One region of the Fontibacillus forbon genome, then DNA from elsewhere that is predicted to be linked to it. Evidence: riboswitches for the same ligand, from Rfam matches in the RefSeq annotation. Region 1 holds a riboswitch; the other holds the start of a gene.

What was found. Region 1 has a riboswitch for FMN ahead of ACLB09_RS20285 (DMT family transporter). Riboswitches for the same ligand answer to the same signal wherever they lie in the genome.
Region 2: linked by a shared signal. The riboswitch ahead of ribD (bifunctional diaminohydroxyphosphoribosylaminopyrimidine deaminase/5-amino-6-(5-phosphoribosylamino)uracil reductase RibD) and the one ahead of ACLB09_RS20285 (DMT family transporter) in region 1 are both predicted to bind FMN.

What each region holds. Positions count from the first base shown of each region.
Region 1 is NZ_JBKGFV010000005.1:301,062-317,441, reverse strand. Features, by position in the region: gene ACLB09_RS20290 (GGDEF domain-containing protein) at 1-143, opposite strand, end outside; gene ACLB09_RS20285 (DMT family transporter) at 333-1,304, opposite strand; FMN riboswitch at 1,430-1,580, opposite strand; gene ACLB09_RS20280 (MetQ/NlpA family ABC transporter substrate-binding protein) at 1,787-2,653, opposite strand; gene ACLB09_RS20275 (methionine ABC transporter permease) at 2,700-3,362, opposite strand; gene ACLB09_RS20270 (methionine ABC transporter ATP-binding protein) at 3,373-4,134, opposite strand; gene ACLB09_RS20265 (hypothetical protein) at 4,351-5,355, shown strand; gene ACLB09_RS20260 (S-layer homology domain-containing protein) at 5,948-12,334, opposite strand; gene ACLB09_RS20255 (MOSC domain-containing protein) at 12,544-13,221, opposite strand; gene ACLB09_RS20250 (MDR family MFS transporter) at 13,263-14,519, opposite strand; gene ACLB09_RS20245 (YciI family protein) at 14,521-14,832, opposite strand; gene ACLB09_RS20240 (radical SAM/SPASM domain-containing protein) at 14,898-15,944, opposite strand; gene ACLB09_RS20235 (M16 family metallopeptidase) at 15,962-16,380, opposite strand, start outside.
Region 2 is NZ_JBKGFV010000001.1:708,806-725,185, forward strand. Features, by position in the region: gene ACLB09_RS03190 (pyrimidine-nucleoside phosphorylase) at 1-137, shown strand, start outside; gene ACLB09_RS03195 (D-alanyl-D-alanine carboxypeptidase family protein) at 578-1,774, shown strand; gene spoIIAA (anti-sigma F factor antagonist) at 1,864-2,217, shown strand; gene spoIIAB (anti-sigma F factor) at 2,214-2,666, shown strand; gene sigF (RNA polymerase sporulation sigma factor SigF) at 2,678-3,433, shown strand; gene deoD (purine-nucleoside phosphorylase) at 3,626-4,333, shown strand; gene ACLB09_RS03220 (stage V sporulation protein AA) at 4,526-5,173, shown strand; gene ACLB09_RS03225 (stage V sporulation protein AB) at 5,170-5,595, shown strand; gene ACLB09_RS03230 (spore germination protein) at 5,682-7,265, shown strand; gene lysA (diaminopimelate decarboxylase) at 7,376-8,707, shown strand; gene ACLB09_RS03240 (peptidylprolyl isomerase) at 8,876-9,313, shown strand; gene tlp (small acid-soluble spore protein Tlp) at 9,644-9,868, opposite strand; FMN riboswitch at 10,036-10,234, shown strand; gene ribD (bifunctional diaminohydroxyphosphoribosylaminopyrimidine deaminase/5-amino-6-(5-phosphoribosylamino)uracil reductase RibD) at 10,510-11,649, shown strand; gene ribE (riboflavin synthase) at 11,663-12,340, shown strand; gene ACLB09_RS03260 (bifunctional 3,4-dihydroxy-2-butanone-4-phosphate synthase/GTP cyclohydrolase II) at 12,366-13,604, shown strand; gene ribH (6,7-dimethyl-8-ribityllumazine synthase) at 13,641-14,108, shown strand; gene ACLB09_RS03270 (segregation and condensation protein A) at 14,175-14,990, shown strand; gene scpB (SMC-Scp complex subunit ScpB) at 14,959-15,588, shown strand; gene ACLB09_RS03280 (DUF2953 domain-containing protein) at 15,813-16,380, shown strand, end outside.

The DNA of each region.
Region 1 (16,380 bases):
TGAAACCATTTCGCTACGTAGAACGTATTCACTGCCGTATCCTTGGCCTGCCTGTGCCTGTATGCCGTTATAAGCAGAACGGTAAACAAATGACCGAGGGCAAGCAGGACGAAGACGGTTTTCATATCCAAAATGAAAGGCATAATTTTGAGATCATCCATTTCTTATCCGAGTCGGAAGTTTATTACAGCAAAAATTAAAAATATACCCCCAGACCTTTCGCTAAAGTTATGGAAAAATCCTTCTTTTCCATAACCGGTATAAACAAAAAAAGAAGGTCCCCGACAATTTTCTTGTCGGAAACCTTACTAAAAAAGTCTTATTATGGCTGGTTATGAAGCCGCCGGATTTGAATTGCTCTGTCTGGAAATAGCGAACAGCGCCGCCCAAATCAGAACGAATCCTACAATCTGAGCCGGTGTAACCAATTGTTGAAAAGCGATCCAGTTCAGCAGCACGCCTACCATCGGGAAGCTGAGCTCGGCAAGCGTGGCTACGGACGCTTTCGTTGTAGTCAATCCTTTATAGTAAACCAGAAGGCTGAGCAATCCCGGCAAAAGCGCTTGCCCAAGCATATTCAGGGAAAAGGCGGTCAGTCCGGATGCGCTGGAAGGCAGATGCCAGGCGGCTCCTTCATTCCAGGTTACTGCGAGCAACAGCGGCAAAGCCAAAATAAAGCGCAGCGAGGTCACCGTTTCGTACTTCATCTGTCCCACCATCAAACGGCCCATAACTGTGGAACCGCCCCATAACGCAGCGGCGCCGAGTGATAACAAGCTGCCCACTTGAACGAAATCGTTCCAATGACCGATCGGAATCTCAAAGCCGAAGGTCAACAAATAAGTACCGACAAGCGCCAAAATGAACAACATTGAGAAGTGGCGCGGCAAGGACTCTTTCAACAAAAATCTCGCCAAAATAATGGCGAACAACGGCTGCAGTTTTTGCAGCAGCAATACCGCGTTGGCGTTCCCGTTCGCCAGCCCCATCGTAAACAAAATGGTGGCGATCGCCGAACCTCCCCAGGAAATAAAGAGCAGCGCCCCTGCCTGCTTCCAGCCTATACCCATAAGCTCGCGGCGGTTTTTCCACAAAATCGGCGCCACGCAGAGCGCGATGATAATATGCTCCACCAAAACGATTTGCGCCGAAGTGATCGACTTCAGCAAGATCAGACGAAACAGCGGATCAACGCCCCATAAAGCGGCCCCGAGAACGACCAGCCAGAAACCGCTCTTTGAACGGGTGCCCGGTACCGACAACGGCGGACTAACTTGAACTCTTACACTTGATGCATTTTCCATATTCCTGACTCCTTCTTGAATATGGGGTCTACGCAGAAAGCCCCCGTCATTGACGAACGTCAACATACACGGGGGCTGATCAAATAAGCTTGCGGGGCGCAAAAATGGTTTGCCGCATGCCTATCATTGATCTTCTCCCATCCGGACTTTACCGTCGGCCTTGGAATTTCACCAAATCAGTCGTTATTCTTACAGAATAACGAGTCGCGGGCTAAAGCCATCTGAAGGATGACTATCACCGCCGGTCAGGAATTTCACCTTACCCCGAAGATCCATATTCATTTTAATTTTTAATGTTTTATGGGTTGCTTTCATAGTACTTCGCCTTGGCGCTAATTCTCTGTAACAATCATCACATGAAAACAACCTATGACTTATTTTATGAAAGTAAACCTCATTTGCAACAATTATACATTATAATATTCTTTTTGTAACCTGCTAATTTTTTGATAGTGAGCTTGACCTGTGATCCAGTAACGAATTTATTCGAATGCCGGAATGGCAATTTCGCTGTACTCCGTCTCCAAAAACTGCTTCACTTCAGGACCGGACAAACGTTCCGCCAATTTCTTGACCGGCTCGGAATCCTGGTTATCCGCACGGGCCACCATCGTAATCGCAAAGGCCGAATCCGTCGTTTCCGTCAGGAGTGCATCTTTCTTCGGCGTCAAGCCCAGCGGGCTGGCATAGGCCGGTGTCATCAACACCAGATCAGCGTCATCCAGCATCCGGGCCAACATCAGCAGATCGACTTCTTCGAATTTGAATTTTTTCGTATTCTCCGTAATATCCGCCACCGTAGCGTTAATCCCGACTCCTTCCTTCAACTTGATAAATCCGGCCTTCTCCAGCATGACAAGCGAACGCCCTGTATTCGACGGGTCATTGGCGATGGCAATCGTAGCTCCTTCGGGCAACTCTTCCATGCTCTTATAACGTTTGGAATACGCACCATAAACCGCATGATAAACAGGCTGCACGGCCACTAGCTCGCTATTCGTGCTCTCGTTGTATTGGTTCATATAAGGCACATGTTGAAAAAAGTTGGCGTCAACTTCCTTGTTGGCCAACGCATCATTCGGCTGAATATTGTCGGAAAGCACGACCAATTCCAGGTTAATGCCGTCTTCTTTAAGCAGCGGCTTAACCAATTCCAAAATTTCCGTCATCGGCGGAATCAGGGTAGCTACTTTCAAAGTTACTTCCTTGGTTTCAGCTTCTTGGGCAGCGGGAGCATCCCCTTGTCGTTCCTGCGCATCGTTATTTTTGGTGTTCCCGTTCCCGCAACCGGCGACAACCACCATAAGCAAGACTAACAACCCTAACATCCATTTTTTGTTCTTGTTCATCTCCAACATCCTTCCAAAGTGAATTTCGTTCTCTTTTTCTAATTGATTATCTTTTATCCAGCCATCTTGAGATCATACTCCCTGCAAATTGAACCAATTGCACCAGAACAATCATCAATATAATGACCGCCGCCATCAACTCGGTCTCAAACCGCTGGTAACCATACCGGATGGCAAAATCGCCGACCCCGCCGCCCCCAACGACGCCCATCACCGTAGAATAAGAGATAAAGCTGATGGTCGACGTCGTTAGTCCAAGCACCAGACCGGACCGCGCTTCCACAAACAGAAACTTGCAGACGATGTCCAGCTTGGAGGAGCCCATCGATTGGGCGGCTTCCACCACGCCGCGCGGCACCTCCAGCAACGACTGCTCCACTTGCCTAGCATAAATCGCGATCGATACGATCCCGAGGGGCACAGAGGCTGCCACGGTGCCGATTGCCGTACCCACCAGAAAACGGGTGACGGGAATCATAAATACGACGAGCAGCAGAAACGGAAACGACCGGACCACGTTCACGAAACCGTTAAGGATGACGGACCAGGTCTTATTCTCGCGAAGCTGCCCTTTAGCGGTGAGAAAGAGCATCGTGCCTAGCGGAAGGCCGAGCAAAATCGCAGCCAAAACCGAGATACCCACCATTAAAAAGGTTTCTCCGACCGCTTCGGCGATTTGGGTGCGATACTCCATGAACTTCTCCAGCATCAGTGAAAAATCAAACACCTTGCACCCCCGCATCCCCGAGCAATTGCTCCCGGTAAGACGGTCTCTGGATTATATCGCTCTTTCCGGGCCGCGCTTCCAGCTCGAAACCGTCCGTCAACCGCCCTTGTTCCACCACGGATACGGCGTGACAGACCTCCTTTACGACATCCATTTCATGGGTGACGATCACGATGGTAACACCCAGCGTCTCATTGATATGCCTCAAGACATCCAAAATTTCCGCCGTCGTGCCGGGATCCAGCGAGGAGGTCGGTTCATCGCAGAGCAGCACGGAAGGCCGGTGAGCAAGCGCACGGGCGATCGCCACCCGCTGTTTCTGTCCGCCGCTCAGCATCGCCGGATATTGACGCGCCTTATCCAGCAGCCCGACAAACTTCAAACATTCCTGTACCCGTTCTTTCCGCTGCTTTTTCCCGATCCCGGAAAGTTCCAGAGGAACCGATACATTTCCGCTCACCGTCCGGTTATTCAGCAAATGAAATTGCTGAAAAATCATCCCGATCGATCTTCGGGCCAATCGCAGCTCCTTCTCGGGCAAAGTGGTCAAATCCTTCCCGCCGACCATGACTTTTCCCCGATCGGGAAGCTCCAGCACATTCATCATGCGCAGCAATGTTGACTTTCCCGCTCCGCTAGGACCGATAATCCCGTGAATCGTCCCTTCGCGAACCGTGAGTGAAACCGATTGAACCGCTTCAAATATCCCTTCTCCGGATTTATAACTTTTGCTGACCTCTTGAAGGGAAATCATGATCCTCACCCCGCTCCGACGCCCGAAATGGTTGTATTATTAATTTTCAAACACTGTTATATCATTCAATTCCTTTTGATTATAGTTCATTATAGTTTCTGTGTCACTAATAATGATTTATTATTTCATGAATAGAATAAATTTTGAAACATTTATTATCCGTAAAGCGTTTAAAGAATACTAAAGATATCAACATCCCGAGAGGAGAATCACAACATGACCCAGATGAAAAAAAGCAAGCTCATTGCAGCTTTGATCGTCTCCACGGCGCTGGTCCTCAGTGCGTGCGGGGATAAATCGGACACGGCAAACAACACTTCGAATGCCGTTCAGGACAGCAACCCTCCCGCCCAAAACGATCATCCCGGCAAGACGCCGGATAACGGTTCCGCCGGAGAGGTAACGGAATCGGAGCAGGATCAGTTGGTCGCCGAATTCGACGCCTTGCTTCAACAAGAAGGCAACAAACTTCCGGAAGCTTTCGATTTTATCGAAAAGCATGCGGATAGTTTGACGCCTGAACGGGTTTCCCATTTGCTGTTGTCGGTGGAAGATGCCCAGATTGCAGCTTTGGGAAGCCTTGCGGACCGTTTTTACGAAGCGAATACCCAGGAGCAGATTGCCAAGTTATTCGAGGTCGGCGATTCTTTGGATGAATTGATCGGCAAGGCGACCGACGAAAAACTTAAAGCTTTGCTTACGGAAACCAAGAACAGCGGCTACCAGCTCGATCCGACCGAAGGCATGTTCAATCCGGACCCCGATTATAGCGTAACTGCGGCGTATGCCGGCAAAGCCACTGTGGACGTAACGGATTATATGCAGTTGAAGGCTAAGGAATCCGCAGAACGCTCGCTTCGCGACGCCGCCCTTGTCATCGGTTGGGATGAGCTTCTGACCCGGGCGCTCTCCGCCGAAAGCTTCACCAAGCAATATCCGGACTCCAAGCGAATCAAAGAGGTCGAATCCATGCTTACCAATTACACGACGACGGTATTTTACGGAGCGAATAATACCCCGTTATTTGGTTACGACAGCAAGCAAATGGATCCGGAGGCCCAAAAAGCCTATGAATCGGCGCTTAAAGGAGCTGATTCCGAAGCCAGCCCCCTGCTGGACGATCTGAAGGTATTTATGGACGCAGCCGCAAAGAACAAATACAAACTCACGGAATCGCTGGAGCAATTGCGCGGCGAACTGGCGCCGATGAATTACGAGTAAACCAGACCAAATGACCGGATGAGAGCTTGAAAAGATTCTTTGAAGGTAATGGAAGTAAAGGTCGATCCCTAATGAAGGTTGGTCACGGTCGGAGGTTGGTCACGGTCAGCGGTTGGTCTCAGCGGGGACGATCTCGACCGACGGTTGATCTTGGCTGATGTTTGGTCTCGGTCGCGAGCGTCTCATCCGGCGGTCGGTCTCGTCTGCGGTTGATCTCGGCGGGTGGATTCCGGTCGGCGGTTCGTCACAGCTGATTCAATCTCAGCCACATTGGACCTTCCGCGATTGGTCTCGGCTAACGGACACCACGGCCCTTAAAGCGCCGAAATCACGGCATTTCAAATTCTAACGGACATGATAGCCCTTAAATGCTTGTTGAACGCCTATTTTCGGGGTAATGGAGTGAGTTAAGGGCCTCTGTGTCCGTTAGATTTGCAAAGCAGCCATTTTCGATCCAATAGCGGCCCTGGTGTCCGTTAGTTTGAGATTGGCTCCGCAAACTTAGCAGATACTTAACAAAAAGACCGCCGGAGCAACTTGCTCCGGCGGTCTTTCTTCATTTTTGGCGACGGCGGATGGATTTTCCGCCTTGTCACGGATTCATAAACTGTCCCCGCACCAACAGGCGCGACAGTACGACTGCCGCTTCCGCACGGCTTGTGATGCTTTGCGGTGCGAACCGTTCCTCCGATTGTCCCTGCATAATTCCTGCATCAAGCAGGGTTTGCACGTCTTCGCGCGCCCAATCGTGAATTCGATCAACGTCCTGGAAGCTGCCAGGACGAGCGGCTGATGGCAAATCGCCATCCGCATCAAGCAGCTTCAAGGCCCGAGCCGCCATGACAGCCATCTCTTCGCGGCTGATTGCGGCGTTCGGACGGAAGGTTCCGTCGGCATATCCCTGAATCAGGCCGGCTTCGGCGGCCGCGGAAGCCGCCTCATGGAACCAGTCGCCCGGCTTCACATCCCCAAAGCGACCGCTGTCAGGACCTCTGCGCAGATCCATCGCCCGTACCAGCATCGCCACAAACTCGGCTCGCGTCACGGATTGCCCTGGCCCAAAGCGGCCGTCCGGGAAGCCGTTTACGATCATCCGGGAAGCAAGCTTCCCGATGTCACTGTTTGCCCAGTGACCGGCGAGGTCGGAGAATGTTTTTTCGTTCAACGCCACGGTAAATAATCCGTTTGCGTCGGTCTTGAACGTAACCGTAGTCGATCCGTCCGAGTTAGCCTGGAACAAGGCCGGCACATAACGGAGCGTACCGGTGGAAGGATCGTAGTGAAGTCCGACCGCAGTTTGCGGATTCCAGGTTCCTTCCAGCGTAAGCAGACGTTCCACAGTTCCCGGACCATACCGGGAGATCGGCGTTTCTTTTACGCCCTCTGTTACAGAAACCTTAAATTCAGCGGCATTTCCCTGCAGCTTAAAGCCTTGTTTGTCTGCTGCTTGAGCAATGCCGGATTGCGCTTGCTCGGTATCCGTAAGCTTCGTCAAGCTGAACTTCACGACCGCTTGATCGGCATCGCCAACCCCAGCCTGGTTCAAGGTGCCTTCCACATAACTTAACGGGAAGCGAACCTCCGCCTTCGCTGTGGTATCGACCACCGACAGAATAGCGTCAGAATGGGACGAAGCTGCCGCAAGAAGAGCCCCCGCATTGAAGCTTGCGTTTCCTTGATCGTCCGTTTTAATTTCGATCCGGCTTTGGCCGGATGCAAGAGCCGCTTTCAATTGGTCGTCGAAGGAAGTGGTCCCGGTTGTTGAAGGTATCGTAACGGAACCCCCGCCCCCACTACCGTTGCCACTGCCATTGCCTCCGCCGTTGTTCTCCGGGTTTCCTGGTTGCTCGGGAACGCCCGGATCAACGACCGGCCGCTTGGCGGAAGCGAAGCCCTGGTTAATTTCCTTGAAGATGAATCCCCCCGCCGGATTGGACACCATCTTCATCCGGTCGCCGCGCACGATGACATTGTCTACCGTCGCGGAGCCTTTCAGGTTCGGCGTTACGTCAACGCCATGGGTGCCTGCACCGTCGATAACCAGATTTTGCAGCAACACATCGTTCACCGTAAAATCCCCATGCATGATCAGACCGGAATACGTGCTGTCCTTCGCCACATTGTCGCGAACGACGATCTTTCCGTTCATATTGCTTTCCCCGGCAAATAACCACAGCGCCCCCAGGCTGACGCCATAGCCGGTATCGTAGCTGCCGGTGCGGATCAGCGTATTGCGTTCCACTACCGTGGTTCCTTCGAACGGTTCCGCATTAAACCGGGTTGAAACCGCGATGCCCGCCCCGTTCGTTACCGTATCTTTTACTAGATTATCTTGTATTTTGTTGTCCTTACCGCCGAATACGACGATATTGTCGGCAAGCCACGGCAAGGCAACCGTATTAAAGCGCGCCGTATTGTTTACGCTAGGCGTCCGTTCCGCTCCGTTCACTTCGCCCAGCTTCGGATCGGTGAACGACCACATGGCAATGCCGTCGTCCCCCGGGTAACGGATGTCGCTCTGCTCCATCATGCTGTTTCCGGTGCCTACCGCAAAATTGATGCCATCCGCCATCAGATTGCGGATACGAAGTCCCATCATGTACAATCCGTTCGTGCGTGCGGTCTCTCCGATCGGCTGGGTCAGCCAGAGACCGGCCTTCGTATGCTCGATCCATACATGCTGGATGACCGAACCCGGACCGAACGCTCCATGGAATGCATTCGTAATGGCTTCGTCATCGCGGACGTTAATACCGCCGTCGATCAGCAAATCGTAGACCTCAACCTTGCCTCCATGCCCCAAAAATTTGGCCCCGTTCAAAGTCGTATGCCACATTCCCGCGCCACGGATCACCGCCGATTCCAGATCCAGCAGTTCATCGCCGAAATCAAACGTGCCTTCCGGGAACCAGACGCCTTTCCCCTGGTTCGCCGCAGCCGTCAGGGCGTCTTTAAATGCCGCAGTATCGTCCATGCCGTCATTCGGAACCGCCCCAAAATCGGTTACGGACAAAAATCCTTCCGCAGGCATTCCATACGCATCCTCCACCTGTTCCATTTCCACCAGGTCGATGACATAGGATTCTGCCAGGTCGCCGGCATTTTTTTGCAGCTTGATGACCGCGCCAGCCGGAACGTCGCCGATCAGCGCATGAATTTCATCAAAGAAGCGGTGTCCGCTGCCTTGACGCGGATCGTTCGACCAAGGATAGCTGCCGTATTCCCAGGCATACTTGGAAGTCAGGCGCAAAGTTTGTTTGAATACGCCGTCCACGTATAAGGACAAGGTTTCGTCCGCGCCTTGCCCGTCGGCGCTGTCCGGAATCGAATAACGGAGTACCAGGGAATTGGCCGGTTCGGCGAGCGAAAACTCGACGAAATCACCGCTCCGGTTCAGGCTCACCGCCTGACGCCCGGAAGCCTCGGAAGCGATGCTGCGGAATTTGCGCGAAGGCCCGATGATCGTGCCGTTAATCTCGCCATCCTCCGCTTCATAACTGGTGTATGACACAGTAGCTCCGCGGTAGTTTTTGTTTATGCTATTTTTCACCGTCAAGGAGTCGATGGCCCTAATGTCTTGGCCTCCCTGGGTACCTTCCAGCGAAACCGAGTTCATGCCGCTGCGCAAATTCAGCTTCACCTCAGCCGTTCTCCAGCCGCCTTCCTGCGAGAGAGACAACTCTTGCTGCAGATAGCCGTTGACGACAAGTTGAAGCCGCCCCTCTGCACCAGAGACATTTCGGTAGCGGATAATGCCGTCGTATTCCCCGGCTTGATCACTATGGGCGGCAAAGCGAAGAACATTGTCGCCGCTAAATGCATCCGAGGCAAGATACTTCACGTCCGAAGCCACGGCTTCAACCCGCCATAATTCTTCCGCTTGGGATGCGCCTTCTCCATAACCCGCTCCTTGCGCGGTGTCCAGCAATTTCCCCGAGGCTTTTGCATTCGATAATGTGAAGTAACCTAATTTCTCCTCGACAATCCATTGCGAATCCAAGGATTTGCCGGACGCGGCAATTGCTGGCGCGTTCTTATCATTCAGCGCCAGATAATGCCCCGTGACGATGTTCTTGATCAAATGGCGGCCATTGAAATCCTGCATCAGCCATTCGCCGGACGTCGTTGCGCTTGCCGCGTCGGCGTAGACCAGTTTACCGCCTGATTCGGCCAGGACTTTACCGCTTTGATCCTTGGGCGAAATCGTGATTTTGTTTGTATCGTCCTGTGTTGGAGTAGCCGTATTCAGATTACGCGGCTCCGCCATCTCGGGCGTCTTGAATTCTTCCGGCGCCGGGACGAGACTCCATTGCACCGAGCCCCAGGAGGACGGGAGAAGCCCGCGCTCCGCATATCCGGTATTATTTTGCACATGGATATATTCGTCGTCGTAATTGCCATACTGGCTGAGGATCGTCACATTAACTCCGTCTTCCGCCCGCGTCACCGACCAGGACGACGCGCCGTCAACTGCTGGAGAATCGGAGCTGCTCTCCAAAAACGTATAGTCTTCGGTCAAGGTCAGATAATGACCGGTCGCCCGGTTCTTAATCAGCATTGTACCGTTATCCTGTGCGAGAATCGTCCAATGGGAATACCCGTTGTCCGCCTCCAAATTCCCGTACAGCACCACGCCTCCCGGGTTTTCATACAAATAGGAGTCGCCCGTTACGCTCTTGATCCTTACCGGCGTATCCGGGATAGGCTGCTCCGGAATCGTCACGGGTTCGGCGATAAAAGCAGCTTCAGCCCGTTCACCCGCTCCGGATGCCCTGCTCACTTTGAAAACCGGACTTCCTTCTTCATTTTCGGCTGCATACAGGTAATGTCCGGTCCAGCCGCTTTTGATGGTCACTTCATCCGTTCCCGGCTTAGGTTCGACCAGCCATTTAATGCTTCCCCAGACCTCGTATACCTCGGTTCGGGTTTCTACCGGAAGCGCCGGCTCGTCCTCGGCTTCCACCTGGGCATCGGCCAGATTTTGTATGGACAGGGATCGCCCGCTGCCTTTATTTTTCATAATGACCGCACCGCTGCCCCCTGACTGCTGCAAGAACCAGACCGAATAGTCGTCCGGCGCCCCATATGTCGCATCGGCAACGGACTGGGCACTTTCCGAATCTTTTAAGTAGAGCCCACCGCTATTCTTCAATTGGAAACGGAAATAAGGGTTGGTCTGCTCCGTTACGGGGATAAATCTCCACTGCGGACTGCCCCAATTCGGATTAATGACGCTGTACTCCGCATACTTGGTCAGATTTTGCAGCGAAATGAATTTGCTGAAAGGTTCTCCAGGCACTTTATCGATCACGCTGCTGATCACATAAGTACCGCCGCCGAGGTTTTTGGCGCTCCAAATATAGGATTCAGGTACGTTTCCGGGATCTGCGAGCGCAGTTACCTGGATATGACCGTCAGGCATATCGGCAATATTCATGTAATGCCCGGTCTCCCGGTTCTGGAACAACTTGCGTCCCTGATGCTTGACTACAAGCCACTGGTCACGCTGGTCGTCCTCCCGGGGATTTCCGTATTTCAGCGTTCCGTCCTGGTTTTCATAGAGATAAAAAGGCTGCCAGGAATTTTGAATGCGAATGTAAGCGTCTGACCCATCCACCGGCAGGGACGGATCGATCATTTCCCATTGCGCTCCAAGGCTTCCGGCATCTCCGCTGACAATCACGCTATCGCCAGCTCCGAGTGAAATATACTGTCCGGGCAGTCCTTTGTTTTCGATCGTTCGATAATCATCGTAATCTTCCGATGCCGTAAGCGACCATGTATATGTCGCATCCGTCACGCTGACGGGACCGGTCAGCAGGTGATTACCGTCGGTGTTCAAATAATGATTACTGGCGACATTCCGGATTCGCTTACTCGTATCATAATCCTCCACGATCCACAGATACCGGTCGTCGGAAGACCCGCTTCCGCCGCTAATGGCGCCATGTTTCACCGTTCCATTATCCTCATAAAGAAAATCGGTGGCCGCTTTGGCATCACTATAAGCCCCGATCCGGACCGTCGGCAATTCCGACACCGGTTTGACCTTCCATAAGGCGTTTACGCCGTCGGCTCCGCCCGCCCAATCGTTGGAGCGGACGTCATCATCGTCCGGGAATTGAGGATTCATATAGTTTCCGGGCATTTCTGCGTTCTCGAACACGACGAACCCCGGCTGGCCGGTCGCATCCTTCATATTCCACATACTTAAGCCCGGTTTATCCGGTAAGGGATCACCGGTTAAGATCCCCGCCCAGGTCGTTTCGTTCTGCAAAATTACATGTCCGGTCGCCTTGTTACGAATGGTGATCTTCCCGCTTCCGTCCTGTTCAAGCAACCACTGGGCGGATAGATCGTCAGCCGCCTTGACTCCGTGTTTGACTTGTCCGTCCTGCTCAAAAATGACACTCCCGGGGCGCATCAAGCTTTCGATGCGGACCGCTGCATCATCGACGGAGATAAAAGCCCACTGCGGGCTTTCAAACGTAATGTTAATGTCCGAACTGGCTTCGGCAAAGCCAAGCTGGTCTTCTTCGTGAATGACCAGATTCCCTTCCGGCACGCTTGCGCTACGGACAACCATGAACCCGTCCCGGTTGGACTTGTCTATGATCCATTGTTCCGCAGCGGTATCCGACGATTCAGTTGTTGTTAGCGGCTGATTGCGCTGCGTCGTGCGAGCCAGAGATATGTAGTTGCCAGTCTTGCTGTTCCGGATTCGCGAAATGCCGCCTTCCGTCACCACGATCCAGTGAGCCGACTCGTCGCTGGGATTGGTGAGCCCATACCGCACGATACCGTTCGAATCCTCGTACAAATAATTGCTTTTCCATTTGTTCTTGATCATCACTTTTCCTGCGGGAATGTCCCCGGCTCCGGTTCCACCGGCAGCCGCTTGTGCCGGATATGCGGGGAATGCAGACAATATCAACAATACGGCAAGCAATCCCGCAATCATCGGCCTGATTTTTTTCATTTGCTTTGACCTCCTTTATCTTATAGTTTTTTTTCTTCTCCATCTTAAATTAAAAGCGCTTTCAATCCGGTGTGCGTTTGTATGGAAAAAAGGTGCATTATTATGGATTCCGCATCGTTACACATAAAAAGGGCTGCCCCGCGGAACATCATTTCCGTAAGAGCAACCCTTTTAATATTCAAATCAAACCATGGTCATATCACGCCTCTTCAGCCGCCGATCCATCTCCGCTCGGTATCGTTGTCGATCCCTCTCTGCCGTTCTTCCAGCGTGATTCTGCAGCTTGCCGACAATGCCTCCACCGCCAAAATAGCAGAGATCAGCTCCATATTCATCCGGTCATGATAGAGAACGCGGTTCACCGTTTCCAGCGTGATTCCCGCCGGATCCCTCTCTATTAGAGCCAGCGGTTGTCCGATACTCACCCTGCCTTCCCGGAGCACCCTCAGGTAAAAACCGGTAAATCCGGTTTCCTGAAACCACAGAGGCAGCTGCGGAGACGCAAATCGTTTGGCCAGTTTATGGCACGGCGGGCGCGGCTGCGAAACCTGTATCACGGCCTCGCCCCAGGTCAGGATATCGCCGACGCATACATCGTGCTCGGTTATTCCTTCGACCGTCATATTTTCGCCGAAGTCCCCGTAATTCAGATCCTGATTCAGCACCTTGGAAAAATAGCGGTAATGCTCCGCCGAGTGCATGCTGAGCACTTTATTCGGACCACCGTGACGAAGACGGTTAGCCTGGGCGTCTCCCTCCAGAATAAGTTTGGTCAGTTGGAGATCGTGCTGCACGGGATATTTCTGAATCGCCGTAATGACCTCTTTGCCTTCATACACCAGCCTAGCCGGCTGTCCGATATTGACCGACAATAATGTCAGCACCATCCATCTCCTCCGTTCCTACGGTCTTATGACTCGCGTTGCGTTTACCCTTGAGAAGCTTCCGCCAGTACGGGTCTATTGTCCGCAGGAAGCGGCACTGCGTCTTCCCTCTTCCGCTGATTCTGAATCAGCCGGAACTGCGCCGGACCGGCCAATAGCAGCAGCAAGGCAACAGCCGAGAACATCACGCCGCCTCCGTAATATTCAAACAACAGACCGAATAACAGCGGGCTTAGCAGTTTGGGAATCGACATATACATCCCGAAGATTGCGTTATATTTTCCGCGCATGTTGGCCGGTGCGATCACTGAGACATATTTTTGCAGATGGGTCATACCGATGATTTCCGCTACCGTAAATATAAGTTCAATCAATATCAGAATATAAAAATGACGGGCAAAACCATAACCGACGCCAACGACGGCAAACAGGACATAGCTCAGCAATATCATCATTTGCGGAGTACGCCGCTCCGTTTTTTTGGCAACCCACACCATCGCCGCCACGACGACTACCGAATTGATCGTCATCAAAATGGCGAACAGGGACGATGCATTGGCGAAATGCTCTTTCAAATGTAGCGGAAATGTAGTCTCCACTTGGGAATACAGCACGCCCACCGGCAGCGTGAACAAGGTAAACCAGTACAGCAAGCGGTGGTCGCGGAATGTAACTCTGGGCGAATCCGCTCTCTGCGGCAGACTATCCTCAACTGAACGGGCAGGCACCGTCTCGGGTACCTTCCACCACACCAGCATGGCAAACAACAGGAATGAAGCCGCTGAAACCGAAAACACGGTGCTTTGATTCCAGGAGTAAATAAGCAACCCCAGCAATGGACCGACCGCTCCCCCCACATTTATCGCGGTATGTATGAGGGCGAACACTTCCCCCCGTTTCTCGGGAGGGACCACGTCAGCGACCTGTGCATTGGCGGCCGGCAGGAACATTGGCATGCCCATTCCGTTAATCACGGACAACACGGCAAACTCCCAAACCTGGTCGGTAAAAACGAAGCCGAGCATGCAGGCCCCCTGAATCAGCAGGGCAAACAACATCACCGGCTTGCGCCCGTATCGATCGGCGATTCCCCCGCCCCAAAAGCTCAACAGGATGCCGGCAAGAGGCTGCAAACCCACGATCAGCAGCGGGAGCAGGATCGATCCGTTCAGCTTATCCGATAAATAAAAAACGAAAAACGGTCTTAGCATAAAGGTAGTCGTGGCGCATAAAGCGGTTCCGAACACCCGAATCCAGATCACGGCATTGTATTGGGATAGAGAAGCGAAGAATCGTTTCATCTTAACCCATACCCATATGATTGTTGCCTTCGCAGGATAATTCCCACGTTCTCAGCTCGTAGGATTCCACCCCGGCCTGCACGTAAGGGTCTTTTTCGGCAACCGCCTTCGCTTCTTCGTAACTGGCCGCCTTAATGATGACCATCCCGCCGCGGTAATCAGTAAACGGGCCGCACAGCACGAGCCTGCCTTGACGGTCCAGTTCCTTCAAATGCCCGACATGAGCCCGGATCAAATCTTCCGACATTTCCTTGCCGGGAATCACGGACAACAAAATGACGTAACGAATATCCTCTTCTCTGGTTAAATACATGAAGATCGCTTCCTTTTTTTTATTTTCTGGAGCTTGGGTATCGATCGGTATTTCTTCATTCAAGATCACGTGGCCAAAAGACCGCTGTCGATCCGCTCCTTTGCCTGGGCCGCCTCCGGAGGAAGCCAGCAATGCGGATCCTCCCCCATATGCGTCTGATAATAACCGTAAGCCACGCCCCGGCAGCCGCCGCAGCGCTCGCGGATCACGCAAGTTCCGCATTTGCCCCCCAGGTTGCTGCGGTCGCGCAAATCCGAGATGACGGAGGACTCATCCCATATTTCACGGAAAGGCTTATCCTTCACGTTCCCGATGCCTACCGGCAGCATCACGCAAGGCGTAACCGTGCCGTCCGGGGCAATATACCCCTGGCCCGTCCCCGCCTGGCACCCGCGGAATGCTTCCTGGCGCGCCAACGACGAATCGACCAGAGCCATCTGCGCCAAATGACTGGTGAACTTCATTCTGCCGGCATACTCCCGGCGTTTGTTCGCCCAAAGGCGGGCAATCTCCTTCCATTTCTCGGCCGAGAGGTCCATGGCCTGGCTGCCCCGGCCGACCGGGACGAATTGGGACAGATTGAACAAATGAATGCCCTGCTCGTAGGCGAATTGAATAACATGCTCCAAATCCTGCACATTGTCCCGGTGCGGCGTAAAACAGACATGCGTCTGCAGCCCCGCCTCCCGGCAGGCATGCATTGCTGCGGTTGCCCTTTCGAACAATCCCGGCAAACCGCGCACTTGATCATGGACCGGTCCCAGTCCGTCAAGACTGATCTGGACGCGGTGCAAACCGAGCCGCTTCAGCTCATGCGCCCGTTCCTTTTGAATCCACCAGCCGTTGGTACCGAGTCCGACCTGCATGTTTCTTTTCACCGCATGTGAAATCAATTCGTCAATGTCAGGCCTCAGCAGAGCCTCGCCACCCGATAGAGCCAGATCCACGACGCCCAATTCGGACAGTTGATCAATCAGGCCGAGAGCCTCTTTCGTGTCCAACTCCCCGGGCAAGCGGCAGCCCGCGCTGGAGGAACAATGAACGCAGTGGGCATTGCAGAGATTCGTGACTGCCCAAACCATATGCAGCGGATAGCGGAGTATGAGACTCATGAAAACCCTCCTCTTCTTTATGAAAGTTTCGCGTGTTCCGGCGGTCCGGCAATCACCCGGAATGGCGGTTCTTCCAGCAGGCGGCCGGCCAGATTTGCGAGTTGCCTCTCCGTTAAGGCTTCGATCCTGTCCAGCACTTCCTGCAGGGGAACCATCTCGCGCCCAGGAAGCCAGGCTTGCGCCATCGAAATCATTCTGCTATCCGTAGTGGAAGCATCTATCGCCAGTTGGGTCTTGATTTTATTTTTAGCCCTCCGGAGTTCGCCAGGATCCCCTTTTCCTTCATGCAAGCGCCTCAGTTCATCCATCACGATGTCCTGTACCTTCTCTTCTTGTCCCGGCGGAAAAGCACTGTAAATTTTAAGCATGCCTCCCCCGGTAAAAGAGGTATATACCGCATTGGCCTGCTCCGCAATTCTCGCCCGAATCAGCACCG
Region 2 (16,380 bases), on a different contig from region 1:
TGAATTCCGCTTACGAGGGCCGGCTTGAAGAAGCCAGCCGAAAAGTGAGGGAAGCCTATGGGATCTCGAATGACAAGGTACCGCGAAGACCGCTGGTGTTTGCGCTAGTGACTCCCGAAGGAGTCCGGAGATTCTAGCAAGACGGTTACGATTAACCCGTAAGATAAAAAAGAGCGGTGCAAGATTTCATTCTTGCACCGCTCTTTTCTTATTTCCACCACTCTTTTGACAGCTTTCATTGCAATATTTCCAATATATTTTGATCAAACCTCGGCAAGCCGAGTCTTGATTGGATGAATTCCAATGATGCCGTCCAAGATGGCCGGTTTTCTCCCGAAAACCACATTTTTCCTTGGGGAATTTCCAACCAATGAGATCATTATGCTAACGCTTTTGCTGCAAGATTGGAATTTCTCCAATGAATGAGCCAAGTCGCTTTCCATAACGATGGGAGTTCCGATATGCTGACCTTAATTCGGCTTGCCCCCCATTTGCACTAGTAAAGGAATATTATTACATGAATTCGTCCATACTAGGTTAGCAGAATCCTGATTTTTGTACAAAAGGGGGACTAATGTTGAAAAAGGTGTTGTTAATCGGGTTTACCGCACTGATCATGGCACTGCCGCTATGGCCGGCTACGGGTTTTGCCAATCACGGCGGACCGCATGAGGAAGTAGCGGCAAACGAGCTGGCATTGGCCGAAAACGCCCTTTCCGCCGTGTTGATTGACGCGGATACGGGAACGGTGATTTACGAGAAAAAGAGTCATGAGAAGCTGCCGCCCGCCAGCATTACAAAGGTCATGACGATGCTGCTCACGATGGAAGCGATCGACAAGGGCAAGCTCAAGTTGAGCGACAAAGTAACGGCCAGTGAGTACGCATCCTCCATGGGGGGATCGCAGATCTTTTTGGAGCCCGGGGAAGAAATGACGGTTGATGAGTTGCTGAAGGGAGTAGCGATGGCATCCGGCAACGATGCTTCCGTCGCCTTGGCCGAGAAAATCGCCGGGACGGAGCAAGCATTTGTGCAGATGATGAATGACCGGGCCAGGGAGCTTGGGCTGAAGGACACCCATTTCTCCAACTGCAACGGATTGCCGGTGGAGAATCATTACTCATCCGCCCACGATATCGCCATGATGAGCCGGGAGTTGCTGAAGTACAAAGGTATAACGAAGTATACCGGGTCCTATCAGGACTATTTGCGCAAAGAGACGGAGAAACCCTTCTGGCTCGTCAATACGAACAAGCTGGTTCGGTTTTACAGCGGTGCGGACGGGCTGAAAACAGGATATACGTCGGAAGCGAAATTTTGTCTTGCGGCCACGGCCAAGCGGGATGGACTTCGGCTCATCGCGGTCGTTCTGGGCGAGCCGAATACGAAAACACGCAACAATGAAGTATCAGCCATGTTTGACTATGCCTTCTCCCAATACGCCTTGCATCCCATTTACAAAGCAGGCGAAGTGATCGGCAAGATCAAAGTACGCAAGGGAGAGGCTTCCCAGCTGGAACTGGCAGCTTCGAGAACGATGAGTGTGCTTGTTAAAAAAGGAATCGAGCCGGGAGCGATCACGCAGAAGCTGGAAGTACCGGAAAAGCTGGCCGCACCCGTGGAACAGGGGCAGATTATCGGCAAGCTGGTAGTGTATCAGAACGGGCAGGCACTGACCGAGTTCGAACTGAAGGCAGCTTCGTCAATCAAGAAGGCCGGTTGGTGGACGATATTTAAGCGCACGACTTCACATTTGTTTTTTGTAGATTCCTAGCAGTTTTCTTCTAGTTTTGTCATCGGGAAGGAATCCATTACTAGGTTGTAGAATTGTTGTGTTCATGTCAGGGAGGAGAGTGAACAGACGTGAATTTGCAAATGGAAATGGAAAGACACCGGGAAACATTGGTAGTACGTTTGGTAGGAGAGCTGGATCATCATACGGCGGACGAGGTCCGGATGTCCCTGGATGGTGAAATCGGCCGCGGCGCCTGCCGCCATCTTGTTCTTAGTCTCGAGTCTCTGCAGTTTATGGACAGCTCGGGCATAGGGGTTATTTTGGGAAGATACAAACTGATCAAACAGAAAGGCGGGCGCATGGTCGTTTGCGGCGTCAATCCGCCGGTATACCGGTTACTCGAAATGTCGGGGCTCTTCAAAATCATGTCCGTCTACGAAAACGAGAGCACCGCGCTGTCGGAACTGGAGGTCGCGCTATGAACCAGACCGAACGCAATTTCATGACCCTGCAATTTGCCGCCAAATCGGAGAACGAATCGTTCGCCCGCGTTACCGTCGCAGCTTTCGTGTCCCAACTCGATCCGACCATGGATGAGATTACGGACTTGAAGACGGTGGTTTCCGAGGCGGTCACCAATTCCATTATTCATGGATATGACGGAGATCCGGAAGGAATCGTAACGATTTCCGCAGCGATCGAAGGGGACACCGTGACCTTGGTCGTAGAAGACAAGGGACGAGGGATAGAAGATGTGGAGCTGGCCAAACAGCCGCTGTTTACCTCCAAGCCGGAACTGGAACGTTCCGGGATGGGCTTTACGATCATGGAGAACTTTATGGACGAATTTGACGTGACCAGCGAGCTGGACGGAGGCACTTCCATCCGGATGAAGAAGAGGATTGTATCAAAGAAAGCTTTATACAATTAGGGGTTGGAGCTATGGATGCCGAAGTGAAGCAAGCCTCGAGAGAGTATTTGGACGACACGGAAGTTAAACGGTTGATCGCGCTGAGTCAAAGCGGAGACTCCGCTGCCAGGGACCGCCTTGTGAATTGTAATATAAGGCTGGTCTGGTCGGTCGTACAGCGGTTTATGAACCGGGGCTACGAGCCTGAAGACCTGTTCCAGATCGGCTGTATCGGCCTCCTGAAATCGGTTGATAAGTTCGATCTCAGTTATGACGTGAAATTTTCAACCTACGCCGTTCCGATGATTATCGGGGAAATTCAGCGGTTTTTGCGTGACGACGGAACCCTTAAAGTTAGCCGCTCGCTTAAGGAGATGGCCAACAAAGTACGCAAAAAGAAGGATGAACTGTCCAAGCTGCTGAATCGGCTTCCGACCGTGAAGGAAGTGGCCGAAGAGCTGGGGGTTACGCCGGAAGACGTCGTATTTGCCCAGGAGGCGAACAAGCCGCCGGCTTCCATTCATGAGACCGTATTTGAAAATGACGGGGATCCGATCACGCTGATGGATCAAATCGCCGACGAGTCCCAGGAGCGCTGGTTTGACAAACTCGCTTTGCATGAGGCGATCGACGGGCTATCCGAGCGGGAGAGGTTAATCGTATATTTGCGGTATTACCGCGACCAGACGCAGTCCGAAGTGGCCAACCGGCTCGGGATATCCCAAGTGCAGGTATCGCGGCTGGAGAAGAAAATATTGCAGAACATCCGCGACCAGATCGCGCAATAGGTTGATGAGAGGATCCCCTTATGTAGACCGTGTGAACAACGCGGTTTACCGGAGGGGATTTTTCATGCATGCGTAGAAGGAAAGTGCTTCGTCCAGGTAACATTTTTAGGTATTCATGTACGAGCAAGGGTACATCTTATATAATAAAAGCATGTTCGACCATCAAAACTGATTATGAAGGGGATTCTTATCATGAGTGTACATATTGCAGCCAAAGCCGGCGACATCGCGGAAACGATCCTTTTGCCGGGAGACCCGCTTCGGGCCAAATATATTGCCGAGACGTATTTGAGCGACGTAATTTGCTATAACGAAGTACGCGGAATGCTCGGGTTTACGGGTACCTATCAAGGGAAAAGGATTTCCGTTCAAGGCTCAGGCATGGGTATCCCGTCCATTTCGATTTACGCTAATGAATTGATTAAGGAGTATGGCGTGAAAAACCTGATACGCGTCGGTACCTGCGGCGGCATGCAGGAGCATGTCCATGTACGCGACGTGATTCTGGCCCAGGCTTCCTGCACCGACTCCAGCATGAACCGCCATGTGTTCGGCGGATACGATTTTGCTCCGATCGCCAGCTTCCACTTATTGAAAGCAGCTTATGAACGCGGTGTAGAAAAAGGACTGAAGCTGCATGTTGGCAACATTTTCAGTTCGGACATGTTCTACCGGGACGATACGTCCGTTACCCAACTTCTGATGAAATACGGCGTGCTCGGGGTGGAAATGGAAACTACGGCGCTTTATACGCTGGCCGCCAAATATGGGGTGAATGCGCTGACGATTCTGACCGTGAGCGATCATCTGCTGACCGGGGAAGAAACCACGTCGGAAGAACGTCAAACTACGTTCAACCAGATGATGGAAGTGGCGCTTGACACGGCTGCGGCGCTATAAAGGCAGCAGGAATTCAAAGCTATCGCTTTGTTGGATTTCCGAAAATCATGATAAATGACGAAGAGGTCGAGTAAGGAGAGATTAGGCTCCTTGCCCGGCCTCTTCCTTTTGTTGCATAACGCGGAAGCCGGGAGTAAATCAGAGGCGGGCTTGGCATACTATGGGCAATACGGCAGTAAAGGGGTGTCCATGATGGAGAAAGGGACGGTCTCTCCCGTTTATCTGCGCCTGCGCAAGCAGGTAAAGCTCCCGATCGGGTCGCCGGTCCGGCTGGGGGATATTGCGCGTATCCTGGCCGAGCCCGAGCTCGAAACCGAGCTTTTGGGACTCGTGCTGGACAGGCCGGAATACAGTGACGGCAATTTGATTGTGATCGACATGCTCCTGGTTATTGCTTGCATAAGGCGGAAGTTTCCTTCGATCAAGGTTGAGGTGCTGGGGGAGCCGCATGTACTGGTAGAAATGGTGTCCCGCGAAAAGAAACCATCTTTCATTCTGTTTGCTATCGTTTGGCTGCTGCTGTTTTTCGGTGCCGGCCTGACAATCATGAATTTTCACGCCGATGTCAGCATGCCTGCTGTACAGGTTAGGATCGTCGAAATGCTGACCGGAAAAAGAGATGATCATCCTTATTTGTTTCAAGGCGCTTATTCCGTAGGCATTGGTTTCGGGATGATCATTTTTTTCAATCATTTGTTCAAGAAAAAGTGGAATGAAGAGCCTACCCCGCTGGAAGTGGAAATGTACCTGTACCAGGAAAACTTGAATCAATATGTCGTCGCCGAGGAATACGAGAAAATGCGTAAAGCCGAAGCGCTCGGAAAGGAGAAAGATCCTTGAACCCTTTTGTTTCCGCGGTCCTCTCTCTTTTCCTTGGGTTGTCGGGAGGCATCGCCGTCGGAGGCGGGGTGATCGCCTTATATATCGTACTGGATATGATACCGCGTCTCGCTCAGATCACAAGATCCTATGACAAGGTTCATTGGTACGAGGGAGCGATGGTGAGCGGTTCATTTCTTGGAACGGTTGCGGATTTTTGGAACTGGGACATTCGCGGTCCCTGGATTGGCACCGGCGTGGTCGGCTTATTTAACGGGGTATTTGTAGGCATGCTGGCGGCGGCGCTTACGGAAGTTTTGAATGTGCTGCCTATTTTGGCGAAAAGACTACATATGCAAAAGTATTTGTTCGGTCTTCTTCTCGCCATGGTTTTCGGCAAGGTAGCGGGTTCGTTGTTTGAATGGTTCATATACAGGCGTTAAACAGTCAAGGAGGCATGCCAGCGATGATGAATCAAGAACGGGGAGGAACGGGACAGGAAGGTCATTCGCACGACATACCGGAATTTATGCCGGGTACCGGCGAGTTTTCCTGGCAGGAAGATCAGGATGGAGAGAAGAAAACGAGTCGCCGCAAAGTTGAAACCGAAAGATCCGACTCCGTAAAGGAATCGGTAGAGTATTGGCAGAAGAGCGATAAGATCAGCCGCAGCCTGAATACGACCAAACGAACGCTGGAGGAAGTAGTTGGGCTCGGGCAGGGGTTTGACGTCATTTTTCGTGAGATGACCTTTGGGGGAAAACGGACGGGCCTCTTTTTCATCAACGGCTTTGTGAAGGACAGTATCCTGCAGGAAATTATCAAAAGGCTCACTTATCTGACTCCCGATGATATCAGCTCGGGGGCGCTGCGTTCGTTTTTCGATTTATACATTCCCCATATCCAGGTTGAAAAAGCAGACAATTTAAGCGCGGCCATCAACAATGTACTCGTTGGACAGGCCGCTTTATTTATCGAGGGGGAACAAACGGCACTTCTGCTGGACGTCCGATCTTACCCGGTCCGCAGCCCGGAGGAACCGTCCCTGGAGCGGGTAGTCCGCGGGGCCAGAGACGGGTTTACCGAAACGCTGGTGACGAACGTAATTCTCGTCCGCAGGCGTCTGCGAGATCCCGGCGTCAAATTCGAGTCAATGAAAGTCGGGCGACGTTCCCAGACGGATGTTTGTGTTGCATATATCGATGATATTGTGGATAAAGTTCTGGTCGATGCGGTAAAAGAAAAGATCGCCAACGTGGAACTCGACGGTATTCCATTGGCCGACAAGCAGCTTGAGGAAGCGATCGTGAAGAAGGGCTGGAATCCTTACCCGTTGGTCCGCTATTCGGAACGCCCCGATGTGGTCGCCTCTCATTTGATGGAGGGGCGAGTCGTTATTTTCGTCGATACCTCACCCAGCGTGATGATTTTGCCCACGACGTTCTTCGATTTGTGTCAGCATGCTGAGGAAAACAGACAGACACCGTTCATGGGCACTTATCTCAGGTGGGTGCGGTTTTTCGGGATTTTCGCTTCCTTATTCCTGCTTCCCCTGTGGATGCTGATGGTCATTCATCCCGAATTGAAGCCCGCTGCGTTGGGATTCATAGGGCCGCAAAAAATGGCGAAGATCCCGATTATCGTCCAATTTCTGCTGGTGGAATTCGGGGTTGATTTAATGCGGATGGCCGCGGTGCATACGCCTACCCCGTTAGCTTCGGCCATGGGTCTGATCGCGGCAATCCTGATTGGGGATATCGCGGTTCAAACCGGTTTATTCGTCAATGAAGTCGTACTATATATGGCTGTCGCTGCGATCGGAATGTTTGCGACACCCAGCTATGAGCTTGGACTTGCCAACCGGGTGGTCCGGCTAATCCTGCTCATTGTGGTCGCTATTTTCGGTGCTCCAGGCCTGGTGGGGGGAATCACGGCGTTTATCATTTTCCTCAGTCTGCAACGCTCGTACAACTCATCTTATTTGTGGCCGTTAATACCGTTTAATGCAAAGGCAATGGCAGGAATTCTATTCCGGGTTCCGGTGCTGACATCCAAACAAAGACCGTCGTTCAACAAGACGAGAGACAATACCCGGATGCCCCGCAACAAGTAGGTTTTAAGCATGTCCTGTAAAAAACACAAATGATATTCACAAAAATCCATTTTTCAGTTCTCTCGTTGTTTGCTATACTGGTGGAAAATTGAAAGTGGAGGACTGCATAGATGTATTTACACGGTACCAGCAAAATCAATCCTAAAGGCCACCTTGAAATCGGCGGATGCGATACAGTTGAATTGAAAGAAACGTACGGCACTCCGCTGTATATTATGGATGAAGCGCTTATCCGGCAAAGATGCCGTGAATACATGGAAGCGTTCCGGGCATCGGGGTTGCAATTTCAGGTCGCTTACGCAAGCAAGGCGTTCTGCGTGATGGCGATGTGCCGGCTGGCCGAAGAAGAAGGACTGTCCCTTGATGTCGTGTCCGAAGGGGAATTGTTTACGGCCCTTGAAGCAGGGTTCCCTGCGCATCGAATCCATTTTCACGGGAATAACAAGACGCCTGAAGAACTTGAAATGGCGATCCAGGCCAATATCGGCTGCTTTGTCGTTGATAATTTCGTTGAAATGCACATGCTGCAAGCACTGGCCGCAGACAAAGGCCTCACGGTTAATATTTTGCTCCGCGTAACCCCTGGCGTTGAAGCTCATACGCATGAGTATATTTCAACGGGCCAAACGGATTCGAAGTTCGGCTTCGATATCGGTAACGGTTCTGCGTATGAAGCGGTGAAGCTTGCTTCCCGCAGTCTGAACCTACGTTTGCTTGGTCTGCATTCCCATATCGGTTCGCAAATTTTTGAAGTGGAAGGCTTCCAGTTGGCTGTGGAGCGGGTGGCGCAATTTGCGCTTCATGTGAAAGAAAAGCTGAATGTCGTCTTCAAAGTCATCAATTTGGGCGGCGGCTTCGGAATTCGTTATACGGCTGAAGACACGCCGCTGAAAGTTTCCGATTATGTTAAGGCGATTACGGATGCGGTAAAATCGTCCTTCGCAAAGTCTTATCCGCAACTGCCGGAAATCTGGGTGGAGCCGGGCCGCAGCATCGTCGGCGATGCCGGCACTACGCTTTATACAGTAGGCACAAGCAAAGATATCCCCGGCGTGCGCAAGTATGTTTCCGTCGACGGCGGAATGACGGATAATCCTCGTCCGGCGTTGTACGAATCCAAGTATGAAGCTATGCTGGCTAACCGCGGCCGTGACGCCGCGGAAGAGACGGTTTCCATCGCGGGCAAATGCTGCGAAAGCGGCGATATGCTGATCTGGGATTTGGAACTGCCGCAAGTCAAATCCGGCGATTTGCTCGCCGTTGCCTGCACAGGGGCATACAACTATGCGATGGCCAGCAACTATAACCGGATTCGCCGGCCGGCGGTCGTATTCGTCCAAAACGGGCAGAGCGACCTGGTCGTCAAACGGGAATCGCTGCAAGATATTACGGCATGCGATGTCATTCCTGAGCGGATTGCAAAGCAACCGTCGTTTAAGTAATAGCCGTATTGCAGCTTGATTTGGATAGCATCTTCCGGTCCGGGCGTAAGTTTGGATCGGAAGATGCTGTTTTTTATGCCGTTAATTTTGCTACGGGCGGCATTTCATAGTAAACTGGAATAGGTTTGTCTTAAGTTTGATCGTATAACGAAGAAGGAAGTGACCGATATGAAAAAAGGGAAAATCGTTTTGGAAAAAGGCGGAGAAGTGGAAATCGAGTTTCTGCCTGAAGAAGCACCTGGAACTGTAGCAAATTTCGAGAAACTGGCAAATTCCGGTTTCTATAACGGCCTTACATTCCACCGCGTTATTCCGGGCTTTGTTGCCCAAGGTGGATGCCCAATCGGAAATGGAACGGGCGGTCCTGGCTACACCATCGAATGCGAAACCGCCACGAACACGTCGAAACACGAGCGCGGCGTACTGTCCATGGCCCATGCGGGCAAAGACACCGGCGGCAGCCAGTTCTTCATCGTGTATGAAGCTCAGCCGCATCTGGACGGGGTTCACACGGTATTCGGCAAAGTGACTTCCGGCATGGACCTTGTCGATCAGGTTCGCCCTGGCGACAAAATGAAAGAAGTCAGCGTTTGGGACGAAGCTTAAGCATCGCATCGTTTCTGTGTTGAGTTTAGGAAAATAACTGGATTTTATCCAGTTATTTTTTTATTTTCAGCTCTTTCAGCCAAAACAACTGGAATATCTCCAGCTAATTTGCAGCATATTGCACCATATCCGCTAAAAGGTTGAAAATAACTGGAGGTTCTACAGTAAATCTGCAAGAAGAAGGTTGCAGCATCAAATTAGCTGTAGGAATTGCAGTTAATTTCATTGCAGCTTAGCTAAACTAAGCTTAGCGGGCCCGCTGTCTAATAAAAAGGTCGAGCAGGGGAAGAAATTTCTTCCCCTGCTCGACCTTTTTCCATTCGAAAGACACTATTGCTGTTGCTCTGACGCCTCGTCTTTGACTTCCTCGCGGAAGCCGCGGATGCTGTTCAAACGTCTGGCGTTCTTTTCTTCAATCTGGTGTTTCTCTTCTCCGGAAATTTCATCGGCATGTTCGCTTAAGTAATCTTGGCCTTCCCGGAAATTACGAATCGTATTTTGAATGCTTCCCTGCAATTTTTCAACGTTATCGGAACGGTCGTCTGGTTTTGCCACGAATAAATTCCTCCCGGTTGGTGATATTTTTGATCTGTTTGAAGTGTTTCGAGATTATTTTCGCTCACGATCCCCTTTTTTATTCTGTGACGAGTGTGAGGTAATGTCCTTGATTTTTAGGGGGGTTAATGATAACATTCGTTTTGCAAGGTCTAACTAATTGAATAGCATTCCTTCGGGGTTAGGTGAAATTCCTTACCGACGGTGATGGCGAGTTCCGATTAAGACATTTCATTTGGCTAATGCCAGATGGATTGAAACGGGGCGAGCATGAGTCCGTGACCCGTATACGCTATTAGTGCCGTATATGGCTGAGCCGGTGTGATTCCGGGACCGACAGTATAGTCTGGATGGGAGAAGGAGACGAAGAACATAAAGTGGAAGAATTCAGCAGATTCTTACACTTGTGTTCAACATAAGTAAGCAATCCGACTTAGTGTTTATTTTCACAACTTCGGTATGATGAGTGAAATGGATGCTTTTTTGGGGATAGCAGACGGCTTGATTTGTCATAGTCTTGTTTTGACACATTCTTTTTTCGTATGCTTGCTTGTCTTATTGTCTTAAAATTACTCTCATATACCCTGCCGGAATGCTCCGGCAGGGTTTTTGTGTTATTCCACGGCAGAGGGGGGAGAGATTTGCAAAATATCGATGATGAATACTATATGGATCTTGCGCTTCAAATGGCGGAACGCGCCCAAGGACAAACCGGAATCAATCCGGTGGTTGGAGCGGTAGTGGTTAAGGATGGTGCTGTCGTTGGTTTGGGAAGCCACTTGAAACGCGGAACGCCGCATGCCGAAGTTCATGCGCTTAATATGGCCGGATCGCAAGCGGAAGGGAGTACCGTTTACGTCACCTTGGAACCATGCAGCCATTATGGAATGACGCCGCCTTGCTCCGAACGGTTGATCCGTGAAAAGGTAAGCAGGGTCGTCATCGCCTGCGATGATCCTAATCCGCTGGTGGCAGGCCGGGGGATTCGCATGCTGCGGGAAAAAGGCATCGAAGTGGTTACCGGCATTCTCCGGGATCGGGCGATTCGCCTAAACAAGATGTTCATCAAGTACATTACGACCGGATTGCCTTACATCACGATCAAAACGGCAAGCACACTGGACGGCAAGATCGCTTCGAGAACCGGGGACAGCAAGTGGATTTCGAATGCTGCCGCGCGCGACATCGTACATACGATGCGTCACCGGCATCAGGGGATTATGGTCGGTGTCGGTACGATTCTGGCGGACGATCCGCAATTGACGACCCGGCTTTCGGTCCCGGGATTGTCGCCGGTGCGTATCATTGCCGATTCGACGCTGCGGATCCCCCTAAACAGCAAAGTGCTTAACGATGGTTTGGCCCCGACACTATTGCTGACTACGTCTGAGGCGGATGGTGACAAAGCGGACGCTTTAAGAGAACGCGGTATCGAAGTGCTGATTTGCGGCGATGGTCCAAGCGTAGATTTGAAGCTGGCTCTGACTCAACTGGGGGAGCGCGAAATTTCTTCCATTTTGGTGGAGGGCGGCGGGAGATTGAACGGCTCGTTGCTTGAGCAGCAAATGGCCGATGAGGTCGTGATGTTTCTTGCGCCGAAGTTGATCGGCGGCCTTCATGCGCCGGGCAGCTTTATGTTTGAAGGTTATGATCGGATGGCGGACGCTGTGACTTTATCCGGTCTCGAAGTGGAGCAAATTGGCGACAATGTATGTATTAAAGGCACTCCGGTTTGGCTTAACAGCGGCGCTGAAATTCAAGATTCAAATAACGCCGAGTAAAGGAGGGAAGTTTATGTTCACAGGGCTAGTGGAGGAAATCGGCACGATGAAGTCGGTCGGTCGCCAAGGAGAGGCAATGTTGCTCGGCATTTCGGCCCGGGTTGTTACGGACGGGATAAAGCTAGGGGACAGTATCGCCGTCAACGGAGTTTGTCTTACGGTGATTTCTTTTGATAAATCCTCATTTACCGTGGATGTCATGCCGCAAACCTACCGCCATACGAACCTGATGAACCTAAAACAGGGCAGCAGGGTTAATTTGGAGCGGGCCATGGCTGCCGGTGGACGGTTTGGCGGTCATATCGTGCAAGGCCATGTAGACGGGATCGGGACGATTCTGCATACGAGTCACGATCAAAATGCGGTCGTTTATGAGATCGAACCGGCAAAGTCATCGATGCTTAAATATATTATCCCCCAGGGGTCGGTTACTTTGGATGGCATCAGCTTAACGGTCGTTAAAGCTGTGGAAGGACGATTTTCCGTCTCCATCATTCCTCATACGCTCGCGGAAACCGTCCTGGCCTTTAAACGGCCGGGGGATACGGTGAATATCGAATGCGATGTGCTTGGCAAGTATGTGGAGCATTTGTTGAATTACGGATCGGCTCAAAGCGGCATGCAGAGTGATCGGGTCGGGAACGAAAGCAGCCTGGACCTTGAATTTCTTTCGAAGCACGGATTTGCTTAATGTTAACGATTTGGAGGGGATTATCATGAACGACATCCAACTGGACCGCGTTGAAGAAGCGATTTATGAATTAATGCGCGGCAAAGTGATCATTGTTGTCGATGACGAGGATCGGGAAAATGAAGGCGATTTTGTGGCCTTGGCAGAGAAAGCGACACCGGAGGTCATCAATTTTATGATCACCCAGGGACGCGGCCTGGTCTGCCTGCCGATTACTCAGGAGCGGGCGGATGAGTTGGAGTTGCAGCCGATGGTTGCGCAAAATACCGATTTTCACGGGACGGCTTTTACCGTTTCCATCGATCATAAGGACACTACGACGGGCATTTCCGCCTATGAACGGTCTTTGACCGTACGGGGGATCATGGATCCGGAGGCAAAGCCGACTCATTTCCGCCGGCCGGGCCATATGTTTCCGCTGATCGCCAAAAAAGGCGGGGTGTTGCGGCGGGCAGGCCATACGGAAGCCGCGGTGGATCTTGCCCGAATGTGCGGGGCCTATCCGGCCGGCGTCATCTGCGAAGTCATTAAAGAAGACGGAACGATGGCCAGACTGCCCGATCTGGTGGGAATCGCCAAGACGTTTGATCTGAAGCTGATCAGCATCAAAGACCTGATTCATTACCGCAATGAGAAAGAAAAGCTGGTCAACCGGGAAGTCGAAGTCCGCATGCCGACGGATTACGGCGAATTCCGGACCGTTGCATACACCAATGACGTCGATGCCAAAGAGCATGTCGCCCTTGTCAAAGGCGAGATCGGCGGAGATGAGCCGGTGCTGGTGCGCGTTCATTCGGAATGTCTCACTGGAGACGTATTCCATTCGCACCGCTGCGATTGCGGCCCTCAGTTTGAAGCGGCTTTGCGGCAAATTGAACAGGAAGGCCGCGGGGTTCTCCTTTATATGCGTCAGGAAGGCCGCGGTATAGGCCTGGTCAACAAGCTGAAGGCCTATAAACTTCAAGAGCAGGGGCTGGACACCGTGGACGCCAACCTGAAGCTCGGCTTTCCGGCCGACCTGCGCGATTACGGCATCGGGGCGCAAATTTTGAAGGACCTTGGCGTCCGAAAGATTCGGCTTCTGACCAACAATCCGCGCAAGATTAAAGGCCTTGAAGGCTATGGTCTGGAGGTTGTGGAGCGCGTACCGCTTCAAATGAAGGAGAATGCGGATAATACCAACTACTTACACACAAAGCAGGCCAAACTGGGTCATTTGTTAAAGTTTGACGATCTGGAACAAAACGAGTCTTCCGAAGTTTAAATAAATAATTTCTATTCGTGAAAGGACGGAATTCATATGATGAATGTATTTGAGGGTAATTTAGTATCAAGCGGGTTAAAATATGCGATTGTTGTGGGACGGTTCAATGAATTTATTACAAGCAAGCTGCTTGGCGGCGCACTGGATGCGCTGAAGCGTCATGGAGTCCAGGATGAAGAGGTCAGCGTGGCTTGGGTGCCGGGCGCTTTCGAAATTCCCTTCGCCGCCCAAAAGCTGGCGGAAAGCGGCAAATACGACGCGGTCATTACGCTGGGGACCGTCATCCGCGGCTCCACATCGCATTATGATTATGTCTGCAACGAGGTCGCTAAGGGGGTTGCCGCGATCGGCCTGAAAACCGGGGTTCCGACGATCTTCGGCGTAGTGACGACCGAAAATATCGAACAGGCGATCGAACGTGCCGGAACCAAAGCCGGAAATAAAGGCTGGGATGCAGCTATGGCGGCGATTGAAATGGCGAACTTGACGAATCAGCTAAAATAGTGCTTATTTAATGTAGTACCCTTCTTTTCAGGGTACTGCATTTTTCTTTATAAGCTATGTTTTGCTATGGGTGGAGGATGTTCATTGACGACCGTATTATACAAGCTGGAAACGTTCGAAGGACCGCTGGATCTCCTTCTGCATTTGATCGATAAGGCGGAGATCGACATTCACCAAATATCGATCAGTGAAATTACGGACCAGTACCTCGAATATTTGCACAATATGCAGGAGCTTGAGCTGGAAGTAACCAGCGAGTTTCTCGTCATGGCGGCTACCTTGCTGTCGATGAAGAGCAAGCAATTGCTGCCCAAACCGCCAGTGATCGAGTTTGACGATGATTTCGATTATTTGATGGAGGAGGATGTAGATCCGAGAGATGAACTCATCCGCCAGCTGATCGAATACCGCAAATATAAAGGGATTGCCGAGCATCTTCATGAGCGCGAATGGGAGCGCAGCCTGATTTTTTCCAAGGAGCCTGAGGATTTGACGCCTTATTTACCCGAGATTGAAGAAAATCCGGTCAAGGGCTTGCATGCCGCGGACTTGATTGCGGTATTCCAGAAAGCGATCCGGAAAGCGGTCAAGCGAAACGCGGTGGCCCGCATCCACCGGGATGAAATTTCGGTCAAGGACCGGATCAAGGAAGTCGTCTCCGCGCTGGAACGCGTGGGTAAGGGAGGCAGACTGCTATTTTCCAAACTGTTGCATCAGGAAATGTATCGGCATGAAATTGTCGTCACGTTCCTCGCGGTTCTGGAATTAATGAAAATGAAACAAATCGTATGTTATCAGAACAAGTTGTTCGATGATATCGTCATGGAGTGGAGAGGGGAAGGAAAGGCAGATGAAATATCAGGAATTGAAGTCGATTATTGAGGGATTGCTGTTCCTCGCGGGCGAGGAGGGAATCAGTCCGAAGCAGCTGGCGGAAGTAACCGAGCAGAGACAGGATTTAATTACCGATGCGCTGCTCGACATGAAGAACTCTTTCGAACGGGAGGGACGTGGGCTGCAAATTGTCCAGATTGCAGGGAATTACCAGCTCGCAACGTTACCGCAGCATGCCCCTTATTTCGAGAAACTGGCCTATTCGCCTTCCCGTTCTACCTTGTCCCAAGCGGCACTTGAGACACTTTCCATTATTGCTTACCGGCAGCCGATCACCCGCATTGAAGTGGAAGAGATTCGCGGGGTAAAATCGGAACGGGCGATTCATACGCTGGTTAACAAGGATCTCATTGAAGAAGTTGGCCGGGCGGAGGCGATTGGCCGTCCAATCCTATACGGAACGACCAAAGCATTTTTGGACTATTTCGGGTTGGCCAGCTTGAAGGACTTGCCGGATTTAGCCGATTTCGAAAGTGCGGAGCATCTGGAGGAAGAGACGCAGTTGTTGTTTCAGAAGCTGGAGGAGCAGCAGCTCACGTTTGATGATGTGGACAAGCCGGAACGGGAAGAAGAACCTGCGGACTGAGCTAGTCGGTCACAAGATTGAAGTACATGATTGTACAAGATCATCGTAGCAGCCACCCTTTTTAGGGTGGCTTTTTTGCATTCATGACGAATGAGGTAAGCTCCTGATCAAGCTCCTTTTCCCGATCCGGAGATTTACAAAATGCCAAACTTGGAATTATTTAAAGTAGACCATGCCATACTATTCAGAGCTTGTTATCTGATAATAGCATGGAGGGCACTCCCGTGTGGATTTGGCTCGGAGTCATCCTGGTCCTGTTGCTGCTGATCCTGTTTTTGATCTTGATTTCCAAAATTAGGATTGAATTGAAAGCCAAAAAGGAAAATAAGGACGAATTGATTTTGATCGATGTATCGTTATTATTTGGGCTGTTTACGTTTCATTATCAAATTCCCGCGCTCGGGCTGAACAATCTCCAAGAGGGCTTGTGGGTCGAGAATGATCGTGTCGATAATTTTCTCAAAACTCACACTTCAGCCGAGGAACAGGAAATTGATAAGGATAAAGTGAACTATTGGTCGGACCAGTTTCGCAACATTTTGCGGGCAACTGCAGGGCTGAAAAAATGGGCAAACGCGACGCTTCGCCGCGTGTCTTTTCTCAGTTTGGAGTGGTCCACGAATGTTGCGCTTACGGACGCGGCGCATACGGCTACGCTGACCGGGGCATTATGGGGATTGAAGACTACGCTGATCGGATGGCTTTCTTATCATATCTCCTTACGGCAGCGACCCAAGTTATTTGTCGTACCTGTATTCGGAAGCCCACCGTTATTTTCCACGGAACTGAACT